Regions from separate parts of the Rossellomorea sp. GCM10028870 genome, predicted to be linked through region 1. Evidence: riboswitches for the same ligand, from Rfam matches in the RefSeq annotation. Region 1 holds a riboswitch; each other region holds the start of a gene.
What was found. A riboswitch is a leader RNA that binds a small molecule or an ion and turns the genes downstream of it on or off. The one in region 1 is predicted to bind thiamine pyrophosphate.
Positions count from the first base shown of each region.

Region 1 (3,277 bases):
TGTAATGAAAGAAGGGAGACGGTTAGATATGGAAGAAGTTCATTCTTTAGAAACTATCAATGCTACTCTGGCAGGAGAAAAGATGGTGTTACTATACATATCCAGACCCAATTGCTCTGTTTGTCACGCTCTACTGCCCCAAGTGAAAGGGGTGCTGGAAGAGTTTCAAGATGTAAAGTCCATTCATGCCGATGCAGGGGAAATACCGGAAATAGCTGGTGGGTTCTCTATCTTTACTGTGCCGGTGGTCATCGTATTTGTAGATGGAAAAGAAATGTTCAGGAAGGCCCGATTCGTTCCAATCGATGAGTTACATACCCAAATGTCCCGTCTGGTGAAGATGTTAGACAACTAAACAAACGTTTGATTAAGCGTGAAAGTTGTTGGTTTGTCAAAGTTTACAGTATTAAACGGTTGTTTAATACTGTGAAAATTAAAAATCGAGAGCTGTTTTAAGTTGGGGATTATAGACAATGAAAAAGAGCTGCTAAAAAAGTAGCTCTTTTGTCATGGTTCGGTGAATAGGTATATAATAGAGAGTATACGAGTATAGTAGTCATGAAGAAATAAAAGGGGGCTTGATGAATGATCAGATTGTCCAGGACAAAGAAAGTCATGTTACTTGGTTTAGCAATCATCCTCATAATAGTAGCCAACCGGATTTCCAGTGTACAACACTTGACAGCAAGAATTGCCACTAACCTGTATATCAGCCTGAAGTATCAAGATCTGGACCTCGAATACCAGAACGTCGAATTCTCACCCCAGTTTGGAGATTATTCTGTAGCGTATAAGGACAAGGACGGAAAAGTCTATGGATTCATGGTTACCCCTAAGTCAATGCCCGTCATCATACTTCACGATCCTCTTAATGAGTCACCTTAATCAATAGCGAAGTTAAAGAGTGAACCTATCTATCTTTTATCATTTCATTCTTCATGTATAATAAAACCAAACAACTTTATAAACGTTACCACAAGGGGAGCGAAAGCTGAGAGTGAACAATCTGTTCTGACCCTCTGAACCTGTTAGTTAGTACTAGCGTAGGGATGTGGATAGTAAGCAGCATGGCTTATTTTTCCTTTTACATTCAGCCCCCTTATGGTTTCGTTTCATCTTACAAGGGGGATTCTTTTATGAAAAACATGCGTCTTGTCGTTTTACTTGAAGCCTCATTGATGGCGGCATTCGCCGTTATCCTTGATATGCTTCCTTCTATTAAGCTATCACCCAGTATCTCCATTTCGATAGCAATGGTTCCTATTTTTCTATTGTCATATCGAAGAGGATGGAAGGCTGGTATACTGGCTGGATTTGTATGGGGCCTATTGCAGATTGCCTTGGGTGACGCTTGGATTGCGACTCCAGTGCAAATGGTAATTGAATATTTCATCGCCTTTGCCTTTATCGGTCTTGCCGGATTCTTTTCCGGTAAGATCCAATCCTCAGTAAGAAGTAACCGTCGAACTAGAGCGGTCATGTGGGTAGTGGCTGCTACGTTTTTAGGTAGTCTGGGTCGATATTTTTGGCACTTCATCGCAGGATATGTCTTCTTTGCAGAATATGCGCCAAAAGGCATGTCGCCGCTACTTTTTTCATTAGCAGCAAACGGAATCACCATGTTGGGCTCAGCTCTTCTTTGTTCAATCGCTCTGCTGATCGTACTCAACACAGTGCCAAGATTGATCAAAGTAAGGGTATCTCCTCAAGAAAGCAACCGAAAGGCATCCTAAGTTATTTGGACCGGTCACTATAAAGAGGCTGGTCTTTTTTCTATGAAAATACATCCCAGGTCTTAGAAGTATTTACTTCTACGGCTTCTGTTTGCATGTTGGTGATTTTTTTATACTTAAGTTATTCGTTCATATAGGAGTGACCTCGATGGAAGAAATCATGGCAAATTATTCGGCAGAGTGGGGGATATGGGGTGTATTGCTTTCTCTATTTATTGAAGGAAGTGCTTTCCCTTTTGTGGGCACTTTTTTCATCGTAACAATGGGATTTATTTTAGAATTAACGTGGATGGAGATAGGAGTGCTTTCTCTAATAGGAAGCTTTCTTTATACAGCGGGTAGCTATATTCCTTATTTTATCAGTTCAAAATTAGGTGCGAAGCTTGAGGCAAGGTTGAAACCTGAAAAACGGAAGAAGCTCAAAGAAGCTCAGGAAAAGTTCAACCGTTACGGAATCTGGAGCGTAGCAATTGCAAGTCCCCTTCATTTAGGAAATATCATCCCCTTCATGGCAGGCATGGCAAAAATGGATTTGAAAGTGTATTCTCTCCTTACTATGCTTGGGATAGCTCCGTCTACCTTTTTTTTCTTAAGTATAGGCAAGTTCTATGATGGTGATAGAGAAGTGATCTTGGGGTTGGTAGAAGAATATCAACTGTTGGTTCTAACAGGATTTGTGCTGGTAACTGTTTTGTACATTCTCTTTAAAAGGAAGAGAAAAGGGAATAGAAGGATGATTAGTAAAGATTCGGAGACTGAAAAATTTTCGTCAAGTTACAAAAAAACTCAATCCTAAAACCCTCTACGCAGATTAAATCTTCGTAAAATCATCCCCTTCCTCATTGCTTACACCCATTCTTTCCTATAAACTAGACCTATTCAAAAAATAGCACGTGTGGAGAGATCTATATTGGAAGCAAAAATGATAAGAAGATATGACATTATGGAGGTAAGTTTGCTGGCGGGTAAGATCATGCTGCAAAGTGGTGCAGAAACGTATCGCGTAGAGGATACGATGATGCGGATCGCCGCTTCTTATGGGATTTCAGAATCTCACAGCTATGTTACACCAACAGGGATCATCTTCTCGATTGAAACGTCTGAACCAACGAAAACGAAGCTTATTCGAATAAACGAACGGTCTACCGATCTTGAAAAAGTAACCCTAGTGAATAGTATTTCAAGGCAAATCAGTAAGGGTCATCTCACCCTTGAAGAAGCATACAATGCTTTGGAAAAGCTTGATCAATCTGATCTTTCTTATTCCTTTGTGATTCAGGTATTGGCCGCTTCGATTGCAAGCGGATGTTTTCTCATCATGTTCCAGGGAATGTGGAATGACTTCATTCCTGCGCTTTTCGCTGGTGGAGTCGGGTTTACGAGCCTGATCTATTTTCATCGACTCGTGCCCATTAAATTCTTCGCCGAGTTTCTCGCTTCCTTTATTATCGGAATGCTTTCCTATGGGTTCGTCCAGCTTGGAGTCGGACAGGAGCTGGATAAGATTATTATTGGATCAGTGATGCCTCTGGTTCCCGGGCTCC
Region 1 is NZ_JBHTGN010000004.1:85,888-89,164, forward strand. It holds gene ACFQWC_RS16730 (thioredoxin family protein) at 29-355, shown strand; gene ACFQWC_RS16735 (hypothetical protein) at 586-885, shown strand; TPP riboswitch at 969-1,067, shown strand; gene thiT (energy-coupled thiamine transporter ThiT) at 1,137-1,733, shown strand; gene ACFQWC_RS16745 (DedA family protein) at 1,882-2,529, shown strand; gene ACFQWC_RS16750 (threonine/serine exporter family protein) at 2,656-3,277, shown strand, end outside.

Region 2 (3,277 bases), on a different contig from region 1:
TTTGTACATACCCTTTGAAGTTCTCTAGCTTTATATTCGTTTTTCCAAACGGGGCAGCCTTCTCCGGGAGGTGGGAAGAAAGATAATCTTTCCACGCTTCCGGATACCATACCCCAACTGTTTTCATTGTTTCCTTAAAATTTGATAAAATGTGAGTCTTTGGACCATCAGCCACTATTCTTCCACTAGCATCGAAAAGAATAATACGATCTATGATATCCAGTACGTGCCCAAGCTTATGCTCAACGATAAGTAACGTTTTATCTTTGCATGTCGTTTTCACTGTTTCCCATACAGATTTTGTACTCTCTTCATCTAACATGGCTGTAGGCTCATCCAGAAATAGCGTATGGGGATGGAGCGCAAGGGCAGAGGCAATGGCTAATTTTTGCTTCATCCCCCCAGATAGAGAGGAGATTTTCGTATGGGAATCCCTCAGACTTAAATTCACCTTCTCTAACAGTTCTTTAATAATCTCTGGCATTTCGTCTCTTGGAATCTGGTTGTTCTCCAAAACAAAGGCAATTTCCTCATCTACATAGGGCATACAAAATTGAGCGTCCGGATCTTGAAAGACATACCCGAAGGATTCAGGACGTTCAATCGAGTCAGCTTTCATCGGCACATCTATCGAATGGGGTATCACACCGGAAAAAACCTGGAGGAGTGTGGATTTGCCACATCCCGACGGTCCTAATAGCAATACCTTTTCCCCATCTTCTATTGAAAGGCTTACGTCTTTAAACATCAGTTCCTCTGAACCGGAGAATGTAAGGCGCAGATTTTCAACATGCATCGTCCTTCCCTCCTTTACTGATTCAACGCGTCATAATCTTTTTGCTCTGCATTTCTGACTAAACTGGTTACCCCCGTTTTCTCCAGAGCCTTAACGAGATAAAAGGCTCCTATGCCTGCTATCACGATGGATCCTATTAATCTGGCACCAATAAAAAGTGATAAATTCCACAGAACCAGGTCTCCCATGTATCCCTTAAAGTAGTCCATCAGGATTGAGCCAATTGCTGAGCCCACAGCTGCTGCACAAATGATGATGACATCATAACGCTTATAGCGGGTGATAAGGAAAATCAACTCTGCAAACAATCCTTGAATAAGACCGAATAGGAGTACCTCGAGGCCCCATTCACTTCCCATGAGAAATTCCCCTGAAGATGCTGCAATTTCTGCCAGAAGTGCGACACCAGGTTTCCTAATGATTAAAAAAGCCACGGTTGCCGCCATGAACCACATGCCATAGATCAGTTGATCCGCATGCAATCCAAATGGCTTTAACAGGTTATAAACCGGTCCCCAAAGCTTATATATAATTCCAAAACCTATGGAGATCACGACCGTTACTAAAATGTCCGTCAGCTTTAATTTAGACATGTACTTTACCTTCTTTGACTAAAGAAGACTGAAACGGCCATTTCTCGAGTGTGTATGCCATTTCCCAAAATTGGAATTCATAAATGCTGCTCAAAATGAAATTCTCTTTCATTCTTTCCTTGTCTGTTTCTGTCATCGTTGCTGCCAATCCATCCAGTCGCTGAATCTGTTCTTCCACTAACTCCCGAAACCATTCTCCCCCATAAGCTGCGATCCACTCCTGATAAATGGCCTCCTCAGGTGTACATGATTTCAAGCGTTCACCGATCTCATAATACAACCAGTAGCAGGGGAGTATTGCCGCCAGAATATCTGCGAGCCCCCCATACTGAGCGGACCGATACATATGTGACGTGTACGCATAAGCCGTAGGAGCAGGTTCGAACTGCTGTTTTTCTTCTTCCGTGATCCCTAATCGATTTGAGAAATTTTCATGAAGTGAAAGCTCTGCTTCATTTGTCCCAACAGCGTGTGTTGCCATTCTAGAGGTAGTATGTAAGTCTGTTGCTTTGGCTGCCCCAAGTGCCTGCACCTTTGAAAAGTGGGATAGGTAATAGGCATCTTGCAGGATGTAATACCTGAAGTTGTCAAGGGGGAGGGTTCCCTCACCAATCCCTTTAACGAAAGGATGTTGAAAGCTCGCTTCCCAAATTTCGTTTACTTCGTTTCTTAAGTACGTTGAAAATGACATAATATCTTTCTCCTTTTCCAGACGACCCGAACTGGGCAACAAAAAAGCCACTTCCCATTATGCATGCAGCATACAGAAAGTGGCTTGAGATCAGAATGTAAGATTACGATTCTACGCGACCGTCAAACACCACTTCCCTACGCTGGTCTCAACCAGATCAGGTTCAAAGGGTCTTAAAGTCATACTTTAATCTCAGCCTTTAATAAGGCACCCCTAGTGGATCGTCCTATGAAATTTTGTATTCGATGCTATCGTACCATGATTCTTTTGCTTGTCAACACCAAAAAGAAAACCTTTCATCAATTTTCCATTCGCCCTTCCCCTACAAAACCAATCACAGCAAAGGATACCCACTTTAAAAATTTTAATGAAATTCCTTTAAGAATAAAGCTCTTTACAGCAATATTAACTGCATACTACAAATGTATAAATATACAAAAATGGATTATGGGATGACAATCATTACAATTAAAGTAGGGAGGGGCTTCCATGTTGGAAGTCCCTCCCTGCCCATCATTTAAACCATCCTTTTTCTTTTGATTGAGTGATGGCTTCGATTCGATTTTTAACTTCAAGCTTGTCGAGTATGGTAGAGATATAGTTTCGGACGGTACCCGTTTTCAGGCTAAGCTCATCGGCTATCTCCTTCGTGTTTTTCCCGTCAGCAACCAGCTCCAACACTTCCTTTTCACGGTCTGTCAAAGGATTCTCTTCACTATACACATCGTCCATGAGCTCTGGTGCATAAATACGTTTACCCTCCATCACAAGGCGAATCGAGTTCGCCAGTTCTTCACTTGGGCTGTCCTTTAACAAATAACCCTTCACTCCCCCTTTTAATGCACGCTGGAAATAACCGGACCTGGCAAAGGTTGTCAGGATAATCACTTTGCAATTTTCGCCTTTTAACTCCTCTGCTGCTTCAAGACCGGTCTTTTTAGGCATTTCAATATCCATGATACAAATATCCGGCTGCAGCTCGTGGACGAGGGCAATGGCTTCTTCTCCATTGCCCGCCTTTCCCACCACTTCCATATCATCCTCTAAGCTAAGTAACGAGCCTAAGGCACCTAATAACATTCGCTGATCTTCCGCGATAACAATTCGAATCATTCCATTCCCTCCCTGTCTGTCTGCTTAATCACTTTCGGCACTCTCATAATCAAGATGGTCCCATTCTCTGTAAGGATGTCTAAA
Region 2 is NZ_JBHTGN010000001.1:995,767-999,043, reverse strand. It holds gene ACFQWC_RS05240 (ABC transporter ATP-binding protein) at 1-796, opposite strand, end outside; gene ACFQWC_RS05235 (ECF transporter S component) at 811-1,389, opposite strand; gene tenA (thiaminase II) at 1,382-2,080, opposite strand; TPP riboswitch at 2,198-2,305, opposite strand; gene ACFQWC_RS05225 (response regulator transcription factor) at 2,594-3,193, opposite strand; gene ACFQWC_RS05220 (sensor histidine kinase) at 3,190-3,277, opposite strand, start outside.
Region 2: another riboswitch for thiamine pyrophosphate. It lies ahead of tenA (thiaminase II); the one in region 1 lies ahead of thiT (energy-coupled thiamine transporter ThiT).

Region 3 (3,277 bases), on a different contig from region 1:
TTACTTTAGGGAGGAGATGCAGACCCACTGCAGTCCCGATGCCAATCGTACATCCAATCACAAACCCTCCGATCGTAAGGAGTGTTGTCGAAGCAAGATGTGTTGTAAACGTGGACCATGAGGCGACTCCTTCCGCCCATATTTCTGAAGGTGAAGGCATTAGCCATGCCGGCACCTCAAATACTCTAATGGTGGATTCCCAAATGATGAATAAAAGGATGATGACCAAGAAGGGTCTCCATCCTTTCGATATCCATGCTTTCATCCTTTATACTTCTCCGTTAATTGATCCATTTCAATCCCGGCCGGCTGATATAATACCTTGATTTGAGAAATGACGTTTGAGCTGCCCATTTCAATCATTCGTTCATTCATTTGTTCAATCACCTTAAATAAGTCAGATAGATTTCCTTCCATTGTCGTTTCTAATGGATGGACTTCATAACGGACACCAGATTTATCAATGATCGCGATGGCTTCATCCACGTAAGGTATAACGTCTTCACCATTTTTCGTCTTCGGAATAATTTGTATGCTTACGAGTGCGTTCCCCATTTTGTTCACCTCTTAATTTGGTAAAAATTCGTTTGTAAAAGCTTTTTTACTGTCCAGTTCCTTATCTAATAAATTGTTCTCATACATCCATGAAGCATAGTTTTCCCATACCTCAAGCTTCTGCTCTCCCCATCTGTCAGCATCATCCTTGTATTTAGGAGCCAGCCATTCCTGGCTCTTCATGACTAATTCTTCATCAAGATCCGGAGCTGCCTCTAAAAGAATTTCACCTGCATCCTTCGGTTTGTCGATTGCAAACTGATACCCTTTTGAAGCAGCTGCCAAGAAGGCTTTAACCGTATCGGGATCTGATTCAATCATTTTTTCATTTGTTGTCAGGACAGGAGTGTAATAATCCAGTTTTTCAGAGTAGTCCTTTACGTACATCATGTTCAATTCCTCACCCCGAAGCTCTGCTTCAATACCTGTCCATCCATAGTAGATCCATGCAAAGTCAACATCCCGTTTCACGGCAGTAAAGAAATCTGTATCTCCCATGTTTACAAAATCCACTTTCTCTACATCTGCGTTTTCTTGTTTCATAATCGATGTCATGACAGCTTTTTCAACAGGGGAACCCCAACCGCCATAACTTTTACCTTCAAAATCCTTTGGTGTCGTAATATCCTTGCTCTTAGGTGATGCAAACCCCGAGGTATTATGCTGTATAACCGCAGCGATTGATACGAGGGGAACATCCTGTACCCTGGCCTGTGTGACACTTTCCTGGTATCCAACCCCGAACTCAGTTTTACCCGAGGCAACGAGTTGATCTGCCCCAGCCTCACCTGGTAAGATGATATCCACATCCAGCCCCTTCTCTTCGAAGTATCCTTTTTCTTTCGCAACGTATAATCCAGTGTGATTGGTATTCGGTGTCCAGTCCAGTACGACCGATACCTTTTTAAGATCATCCTTTTGTTCATCTGCCGTATTTCCTCCACCGCTGCAGGCAGTTAAAAGAAAGACAGCACAGATGATGACCATCCATTTTTTCATCTTGATTCCTCCTCAAATCCTCATATGTAGTTGTAACGTTTATTCGTTATTCTTCACTTAATAAGGTGAATGAATGTAAAACAAAAGGCAGATGGAACCTAAAAAGCTTTGGGACACTATAACAAAAAGCGCCCCAAGCCTTCAGCCCGGGACGCATCGTTAAACATGATCATGTATTGTTTAAGAGAATGTTTCCTACGCTGGTATCAGCCAGTTCAGGTTCAAAGGGTCAGTATCTACAGGATACAATCTCAACCGGCCATACCGGTTCCCCTACACTTTTACTATGAAATTAAACGTTATCTTCTACCCTACTTTGCCACAGAGTAGATGGATATTCAAGCATTTCCTATTAAAGTTAATTAAATTTGAAAGGCTCGTTCGTAATCACCGTTATCTACAAGTCCGTTAATGAACGGTATATAGGTAGATACAAGATGTGAATACCCTTTTTGATTGTAAAAAAACGTATATTGGACAAGGAAGATAATGACTAAGAATGGCAGCAGTCTCTTCTCATCTTGCGTTAAGGCAGCATCGAAGTGATACCCCGCCAAAAAGGTATGGATACATTCGAAATGCTCTTTCTTATCTTGCTGTACCAGGTCTTTGAGGATCCCTGCGATAAAGTAACCCATATCTGCTATACGGGGGGCTTTTCGTATCCTTTCAAAATCGATGACCCCGGTCACCCTTTCCTCATTTATGAGGATATTCCGCGGGTGGCAGTCACCATGTACGAGTTGATGAGGCAATTTGCTATAGGAGAAAGACCACTCATTTAGCCTGCCTATAAACCCTTTCCCCCATATTTCAATCGATGTCGGATCTTGCCCGGCTATCCACTCTCTCAAATGTGTGTCAACTTTCCATTCTTCTACCTCGTATTTACAGACATATTGCTTTAGTCTGCCATGGAGTTGAAAGAGATACGTTCCCGCCTTTTTAAGAGAAGCTAAGGAATAGACTTGTACTGGCTTTCCTTCGAGGGCTGGATACAGGGAGTAGAAATCTTGATGCTGTTGTACATAAGACTGGTGTGAGACCGTTAGCAATGGCCTTTCAACGGTAAGTCCGCTTTCCTGTAAATAGGTCGTTAAGAGATACTCTTCTTCTAGCATCTTCACAGAAGAATTGAATCTTTTTTTCAAATAATATGTCTTCCCAAGATTCTTTACCTTATAAACATTCGGATGACTGTCCACAGTCTCTATGCAGGAAGGATGAACCTTCCAGTTCAATAATAGATCATGAAGAGGTTCAATCATTTTTAATTCCCTTCCAAACATAGTAATATACGTTTAGTATGACTATGAAAGAATGTCTACATACCATATGAAAAGAGGTTGCATCCATGCAAAGAATACAAATGACGGAAGACTTATCATTCTCAAGAATCATTCATGGGTTGTGGAGACTTGCAGACTGGAATCAATCAAAGGAAGAAACCCTTGCTTTGATCCAGGAAAATATTGAAAATGGAATCACAACTTTTGATCACGCAGATATTTATGGCTCGTACATGTGTGAAGCCTTATTTGGTGAAGCCCTTGCCCTTCAGCCTTCCTTACGTGAGAAAATGGAGATTGTGACGAAATGCGGTATTGTCCTCCCTTCTGAAAATCGTCCGGAACATAAAACACATCATTACAACACGAGTAAAAAGCATATTTTGACATCTGTTGAAAACTCCCTGCAGAATCTAAAAACGGACTACATCGAT
Region 3 is NZ_JBHTGN010000001.1:2,015,169-2,018,445, forward strand. It holds gene ACFQWC_RS10360 (ABC transporter permease) at 1-265, opposite strand, end outside; gene ACFQWC_RS10365 (thiamine-binding protein) at 262-555, opposite strand; gene ACFQWC_RS10370 (ABC transporter substrate-binding protein) at 568-1,554, opposite strand; TPP riboswitch at 1,730-1,839, opposite strand; gene ACFQWC_RS10375 (phosphotransferase enzyme family protein) at 1,917-2,822, opposite strand; gene ACFQWC_RS10380 (aldo/keto reductase) at 2,909-3,277, shown strand, end outside.
Region 3: another riboswitch for thiamine pyrophosphate. It lies ahead of ACFQWC_RS10370 (ABC transporter substrate-binding protein); the one in region 1 lies ahead of thiT (energy-coupled thiamine transporter ThiT).